One region of the Pseudonocardia nematodicida genome, then DNA from elsewhere that is predicted to be linked to it. Evidence: riboswitches for the same ligand, from Rfam matches in the RefSeq annotation. Region 1 holds a riboswitch; the other holds the start of a gene.

Region 1 (3,865 bases):
CACCGGGTCCTTCCTGGTCGCCTGGACCCGCAAGGAGGCCCTGCTCAAGGCCACCGGCGAGGGCCTGGCCAGCCCGATGGACGCGATCACCCTCTCCGCGCCGGGCACCCCGGCCGAGGTCCTGGACTGGCGCGACGTCGACGGGTCGTGGTGGGTGGCCGACGTCGTGACCCCGTACGGCGACCACCCGGGCGCCGTCGCCGGTGCCGGGGAGGCCGCACCACCGATCGTGGTCGCCGACGGCGACAGCGTCCTGGAGGCGACACAGCGCTGTCGGTGCCCGGGGTGACAATGCGGGGGTGAGCGACGCACGGTGGGTGCTGCACCTGGACATGGACGCGTTCTTCGCGTCCGTGGAGCAGCTGACCCGCCCGACGCTCGCGCAGCGGCCGGTGCTGGTCGGCGGGCTCGGGCCGCGCGGCGTCGTCGCCGGGGCGAGCTACCAGGCCCGCGAGTACGGGGCGCGCTCGGCGATGCCGATGGGCCAGGCCCGGCGGCGCTGCCCGCACGCCACCGTCCTGCCGCCCCGGTTCCCGCTCTACAAGGCGGTGTCCGACGAGGTCATGGCCGTGCTCGCCGAGGCCTCCCCGGTACTCGAGCCGGTGTCGGTGGACGAGGCGTTCCTCGAGCCGCCGTCGCTGGCCGGGGCAGGACCGGCCGAGGTCGAGGAGTTCGCCACCGGGCTGCGCGCGGCGGTACGGGAGCGGACCGGGCTCGCGGCGTCGGTCGGCGCGGGATCCGGCAAGCAGATCGCCAAGATCGCCTCCGAGCTGGCCAAGCCGGACGGGCTGCGGGTCATCCCGCACGCCGAGCAGGACGACGTCCTGGCGCCCCTGCCGGTCCGGTCGCTGTGGGGCATCGGGCCGGTCTCCGGCGAGGCGCTGCGGAAGATCGGGATCGACACGATCGGCCAGCTCGCCGCGATGGACGGCCGCGAGGTCACCGGGGTGCTCGGCAGTGCGGTCGGCACCGAGCTGCACCGGCTGGCCCGCGGGATCGACGCGCGCCCGGTCGCCCCGCGTGGCGCCGCGAAACAGATCAGCGCCGAGACCACGTTCGACACCGACCTGACCGCGATGACCGCCGTGCACGACGCGATCGCGACGATCACCGAGGCGGTGCACCGCCGGCTGGTCGCCGACGGCCGCGCCGCCCGCACGGTCACCGTGAAGGCCCGGACCGGGGACTTCGTGACGACGACACGGTCCGAGACGACGCCGTTCGCCGGCCGGGAGCTGTCCACGCTGACGGCGATGGCGCAGCGGCTGGCGGAGACCGCCGTCGGCGAGGGCGGGGTGCGGTTGCTGGGCGTGTCGGTGTCCGGGTTCGGGGACGAGCCGCCCCTGGCGCTGTTCGACGCGGTCCCCTCGGCGCAGGGGTGGACGACGGCCCCGCTCACCGCCCACCTCCCCGATACCGACGGGGACGGGCCGGGGACCGCGGCAGGCGCCGTTCCCGTCGGGGCCGGCGGTCGCAGCACCGGCGACGCGGCGGTCGTGCGGACGCTGTCCGGGGAGCCGGACGATCCGGTGCCCGACGTGTCCGTCCGGGCGGAGCCGGTCGTCCGGGACCATCCGACGATGTCGGCCCCGGAGCACGACGTCGCCCCGGACCTCCCCGATCCGGCGCCCGGCGACCATCCCGATCCGGACCGGCCGTGGCGCGCCGGGGACGACGTGCGCCATCCCGGGCACGGCCACGGCTGGGTGCAGGGCGCCGGGCACGGCCGGGTCACGGTCCGGTTCGAGACGGTGGCGACCGGTCCGGGCCGCACCCGCACCCTGGACGCCGCCGACCCGGACCTGTGCCGCGCCGACCCCCTGCTCAGCTGGCGGCCGGCCGACCTCGCAGAGCAGCCCTGACACACCTCGGGACAGGGGCGGGGAACGCCGGGGTCAGCCGGGCAGCGGGCTGCCGTGCGGCCGGGTCACCCGTGCACCGGCGGGCGCCCGCACCGCCAGCGCCGGGACGGCGCGGCCGAGGCCGTCCAGCACGGCGCCGAGGGCCACGTCGGCGGCCGGGTCGCCGTCGGCCACCAGCACCGCGCGTCCCGCCGGGCTCCCGGCGGCCCAGGCCGCGATCCGGGCGACGGCGTCGCGGGCGGGGACCGGCTCGACCCGCCAGGCCTCGGCGTAGAACAGTGCCACGGACTCCGGGCCGTGGCCGAAGGTGAAGACGGTGTCGGCCTCGGCCAGCAGGTACTCGGCGGGCGGGCCGGACGGGTCGTCGTCCGGTCCGGTGCCGAGCACGTCGAGCAGCGGGCGTGCGTCGTCGTACATCGCGTGTCCTCCTCGAGGGTCCGCGCCCTCACAGCATGGGAACCGTGCGACGACGGCCAGTGTCCTGGCTCCCGGATCGACACCCCTCCCCGGCCTTCCCACCGGCGTGCGGCAGTGGCCGTGACATGGGGAGGCGCTCCCCGGTGACAGTGGCGGGACCGCGCCGGACTCGCACCGGCTTCCTGCACCGTCGTCGTGGGAGAGCCCATCACGCGCGACGGCGCGGGTCAACTCACCCGCCGACCGGTGCCTCCAGCCCGGCGACCGGGCCGATCACGACGATCGCGGGCGGGCTGATCTCCTGCTCCGCGGCGGCCTGCTCGGCCGCGGCCAGCGTGGTGCGCACCGAGCGCTGGATGCGGGTGGTGGCGTCCTGCACGATCAGCACCGGGGTCCGCGGGTCGCGGCCGTGCTCGACGAGCACGTCGGCGAACCGGCCGATCCGCTCCACCGCCATCATCAGCACGATCGTGCCGCGCATCCGGCCGAGCGCCGGCCAGTCGGTGAGGCTGCGCGGGTCACCGGGCGCGACGTGCCCGGACACGACGACGATCTCGTGCGCCACCCCGCGGTGGCTCACCGGCGTCCCGGCGACGGCGGGCGCGGCGAACGCGCTGGTGATCCCCGGGACGACGGTCACCGGCACCCCGGCCGCGGCGCAGGCCTGGACCTCCTCGAACCCGCGGCCGTAGACGAACGGGTCACCGCCCTTGAGCCGCACCACGAACCGGCCGGCCCGGGCGTGCTCGACGAGCAGCTCGTTGATCTTCTCCTGGGCCATGGCGCGGCCGTAGGGGATCTTGGAGGCGTCGATGACCTCGACGTCCGGGGAGAGCTCGTCGATCAGGTCCCGGGGGCCCAGCCGGTCGGCGACGACGACGTCCGCGCGGGCCAGCAGCCGCCGCCCGCGCACGGTGATCAGCTCGGGGTCGCCCGGGCCGCCGCCGACCAGCGCGACGCCCGGCTGCGGGGGCTCGGCGGAGTCGTCGACGACGCCGGCCGCCAGCGCCTCGACCAGCGCGGTCCGGACCGCGGCCGAGCGACGGTGCGCACCGCGGGCCAGCACCCCGACGGTCATCCCGTCGAACCCGCCGGTGGCCGGGGTGACCGCGGTGCCCAGCGCGCCGTCGTCGGCGCGGACGCAGAACGTCCGGGAGCGCTCCGCCTCGGCGGTGACCGCGGCGTTGACGCCCGGGTCGTCGGTCGCGGCGATCACGTACCAGGCGCCGTCGAGATCGCCGCCGGTGTAGCCGCGCGCAGTCCAGGTGATCTCACCGGCGGAGGCCATGCCCTCGACGGCCGGGGTGACCTCGGGCGAGACGACCTCGACGTCCGCCCCGGCCGCGATCAGCCGGGCGACCCGGCGCTGCGCGACCTGTCCCCCGCCGACGACGACGACCCGGCGGCCGGACAGGTCCAGACCGGCCAGGTACTGCTCGTGCTGCGCGCTCAACGACGTTCCTCTCCCGGGGTCCGCACCCGGACGGCTGCCTGCCGCTCCCGGCCTCCCGGGTCACGACGGCGGGTCCCGCGGCGCCGCACCGGATCCCGCCCGGCGGCGACGATCGAGGATAACGGCCCGGGCG
Region 2 (3,865 bases), on a different contig from region 1:
GCCCGCGAGCTGGTCGGGGCGGCCGGGGTGGGCGACGCCGTCGTCCCGCTGCGGCTCGACCCGTTCGACCCGCTGTCCAACCTGGCCGCGCCGCTGGTCGCCGAGCAGCTCGACGAGATCGGCCTGCGCACCGAGATCCGGCTGCCGGACGACCCGGACGCCGCCGGCGGACTCGCGTTCCGCAAGGTGGGCGCCCAGCCGATCCCGCTGCATCTGCGGGGCATCGCGCAACCGCCCGCCGAGGCGGAGCAGGCGCCGCGGACGGACGTCGCGGAGCTGCTCGCCACGGCCGCCGGCACCCCGGAGGACGCGGTCCGCGCGGACGCGCTGCGGCGGGCGCAGGTGCTGCTGCGGGACTCGACGACGGCCTGGTCGGACTGCCCCGAGCACGTCGGGATCTCCGCCGACCTCACCGGCGTGGAGGCCGCCCGGCCGGACACCGCCGCCTGGGCCCGGTTCCACCGCGCCCGGCTCGGCTGACGCGCCACCGGGACCCGCGCCGAGATGCACCCCACGGCGCTCGCGAGATCGACACATCGCCCTGACGTGCATCTCGGCGAGGATCCCGACCCCACGCCGCTCCCGGCAGCGCCGGGCAGGGAGACACGCCCTACGCCGTCACCGACGACTCCCGGAGCAGCGCCGCGGTCTCCCGGGTGACCTCCGCGTGCAGACGGCAGTGCTCGTGATGGTCCGCGTGCGCCGCGCAGGCCGTCGACGCCGCCTCGCAGGCGATGACCGCGGCCGACGCGGCGGCCTCGGAGACCGAGCGGTCACCCTCCCGGCGGCCGAGCACCCGGGCCGCCGCCGCACACATGTCCGCGCAGTCGAGCGCGAGCAGGACCTCCCGCTCCATGCCGCCGAGCGCGGCCATCGCCGAGGCGCAGGCGGTGCTCGCCCGTTCGGCGTCGTGCAGCTTCTCGACGACCGCCGCGGGCGCGGCGACGTGCGCGGCCTCCAGCACGTGGTGGCTCATGCTCGTTCCCTTCGCAGATGGTTCGGCCGCACAGAGGGTTCCCGCGACCCCGGGCCGCCACTCGCCACCTGCGGCGTGAGAAATCACCTCGTACCTGAACAGCCCCTCATGTGTCACGTAGCCTCCGCACCGTGCCCGCACTCCCCGCCGTGACGGTCTGCCGCGGCTGCTGCTGTGGCTCGGGCCGGAGACACCCTGGCGTCGACCACGCCGCCGTGCTGGACCGGCTCGCCGCGGGCACCGACGGCCACGCCCGGCTGCGCACCAGCGAGTGCCTCGGTCCGTGCTCCGACTCCGACGTCGTCGTGGTCGTCCCGGCCCCGGACGCCCGGCGGGCGGGCGCGCGGCCCGTGTGGCTGCGCCACGTGCTCGACGTCGCCACCGCCGACACGGTCGGCGTGTGGGTGCGCGCCGGAGGCCCGGGGACGGCCGAGTGCCCCGCCGCCCTGGACGAGCACGTGTTCACGCCCGGCCCCCGAGCCTCCGACACCGGACGGGCGGCCGGCTGAACCCTCGGGGCCGCGATGATCGTCACCCCACGCAAGTGTCGGCTCGCGACACTGCGCACCCCCCACCGCACCGGACCAGCACCCTTCACGGCGTGTGACGATCTCGACCCCAGAACCGGACAGGTAGGGGCCTCCAATGGGGACCGACCCAAGATGTAGTGTCGGCCGTGCTGGTGGTTCACCGTCCCGCCCGGGCCGGTGAGGCAAGAGGGAACCCGGTGCGAATCCGGGACTGCCCCGCAGCGGTGAACGGGAACGACCGCCGTCAACAGCACTGGGAACACTCCCGGGAAGCGACGGTCAGTAGGTGGGCGGCTCCGCCGCCTGTGAGTACTTTTCGTGGCTCCGGCAACGAAAAGTACTCACAGGCGCGAAGCGCCTGGGCCCGTGAGTCCGAAGACCTGCCACCGGTGCGCGTACCGCCGGTGCGCGCGCTCCGGGCCCCGCGGGAGGGCGCCAGGCTGCGGCGGGCACGCGTGTCCCCGGGTCTCCTTCTCGCGCACGGTCACGGACCGACGGCGACTCGCGAGGAGAGAGCCCGTGACCATCACCGCCCCACCCGCTCTCCGGGTGATCAGACGCGACGGCTCCGAGGCGGCGTTCGACGCCTCGAAGATCTCCGTCGCCGTGACCAAGGCGTTCCTGGACGTGGAGGGGAGCTCCGGGGCGTCGTCGTCCCGGCTGCACCCTCTCGTCGCCGGGCTGACCGAGCAGGTCGTCGCCGCGCTGAGCCGGCACCCGAACCCGGTGATCCACATCGAGCAGATCCAGGACCAGGTCGAGCTCGCGCTGATGCGCGGCGAGCACCACAAGGTCGCCCGCTCGTACGTGCTCTACCGGGAGCAGCACGCGCAGGCCCGTGGGGACGCCGACGAGAGCACGGCTCCGGTCGTGCACGTCACCCGGCCCGACGGCACCCGGGCCCCGCTCGACCGGAAGCGGGTCGAGACGGTGCTCGCCGAGGCCCTGGACGGGATCGACGATGTCGAGGCCGACCCGGTGCTGTCCGAACTGGACCGCACCGTCTACGACGGCATCACCACCGACGAGCTCGCCCAGGCCCTGGTCATGGCCGCCCGGACGCTGGTCGAGCGGGAGCCGGGATACTCGCTGGTCGCGTCCCGCCTGCTGCTGGACCGGCTGCGCGCCGAGGCGGTCTCGCATCTCACCGGCACTCCCGAGACGCCGGACCAGGCGACGATGGCCGAGCAGTACCCGTCGTACACGAAGGACTACCTGCGGCACGCGATCGCGATCGGGCTCGTCGACCCGGAGCTCGCGACGTTCGACCTGGACCGGGTCACCGCCGCGATCCGCCCGGAGCGCGACCTGCAGATCGGTTTCCTCGGGCTGCAGACCCTCAACGACCGCTACTTCCTGCACGAGCACGGCGTCCGGTTCGAGCTGCCGCAGGCGTTCTTCCTGCGGGTCGCGATGGGACTGGCGGTCCGCGAGGTCGACCGCGAGGCCCGGGCGATCGAGTTCTACGAACTGCTGTCGAGCTTCGACTTCATGGCCTCCACCCCGACGCTGTTCAACTCGGGCACCACCCGGCCGCAGCTGTCGTCGTGCTTCCTGACCACCGTCGACGACGACCTGGACTCGATCTTCGGCGGCTACCGGAACAACGCGCTGCTGGCCAAGTACTCCGGCGGGCTGGGCAACGACTGGACCCCGGTCCGCGGGCTCGGCGCGCACATCCGCGGCACCAACGGCGTCTCGCAGGGTGTCGTGCCGTTCCTGAAGATCGCCGGGGACACCGCCGTCGCGGTGAACCAGGGCGGCAAGCGCAAGGGCGCGGCGTGTGCCTATCTGGAGACCTGGCACGTCGACATCGAGGAGTTCCTCGACCTGCGCAAGAACACCGGCGACGACCGCCGGCGCACGCACGACATGAACACCGCGAACTGGGTGCCCGACGAGTTCCTGCGCCGGGTGGAGGCCGACGCGACCTGGACGCTGTTCTCCCCCGACGAGGTGCCGGACCTGCACGACCTCTACGGCAACGCGTTCGCGGCGCGCTACGCCGAGTACGAGGCGGCCGCGGAGCGCGGCGAGATCCGGGTGCACCGGACGGTCCGCGCGGTGGACCTGTGGCGCCGGATGCTGACCATGCTGTTCGAGACCGGGCACCCGTGGATCACGTTCAAGGACCCGTGCAACCTGCGCAGCCCGCAGCAGCACGCCGGGGTGGTGCACTCGTCGAACCTGTGCACCGAGATCACGCTCAACACCAACGCCGGTACCGACGACGGCGAGGTCGCGGTCTGCAACCTCGGCTCGGTGAACCTGGCGGCGCACGTCGGGCGGGTGGGGGACGGCACCGCGCTGGACGCCGACAAGCTCCGTCGCACGGTGACCACGGCGGTCCGGATGCTGG

What was found. A riboswitch is a leader RNA that binds a small molecule or an ion and turns the genes downstream of it on or off. The one in region 1 is predicted to bind cobalamin.
Region 2: linked by a shared signal. The riboswitch ahead of WIS52_RS07540 (ribonucleoside-diphosphate reductase subunit alpha) and the one ahead of WIS52_RS28405 (hypothetical protein) in region 1 are both predicted to bind cobalamin.

Annotation. Positions count from the first base shown of each region.
Region 1 is NZ_JBEDNQ010000014.1:144,202-148,066, reverse strand. Features, by position in the region: gene WIS52_RS28415 (4'-phosphopantetheinyl transferase family protein) at 1-289, shown strand, start outside; gene WIS52_RS28410 (DNA polymerase IV) at 300-1,862, shown strand; gene WIS52_RS28405 (hypothetical protein) at 1,896-2,279, opposite strand; cobalamin riboswitch at 2,317-2,486, opposite strand; gene cobA (uroporphyrinogen-III C-methyltransferase) at 2,512-3,732, opposite strand.
Region 2 is NZ_JBEDNQ010000003.1:40,805-44,669, reverse strand. Features, by position in the region: gene WIS52_RS07555 (ABC transporter substrate-binding protein) at 1-480, shown strand, start outside; gene WIS52_RS07550 (hypothetical protein) at 611-976, opposite strand; gene WIS52_RS07545 (hypothetical protein) at 1,108-1,485, shown strand; cobalamin riboswitch at 1,643-1,908, shown strand; gene WIS52_RS07540 (ribonucleoside-diphosphate reductase subunit alpha) at 2,026-3,865, shown strand, end outside.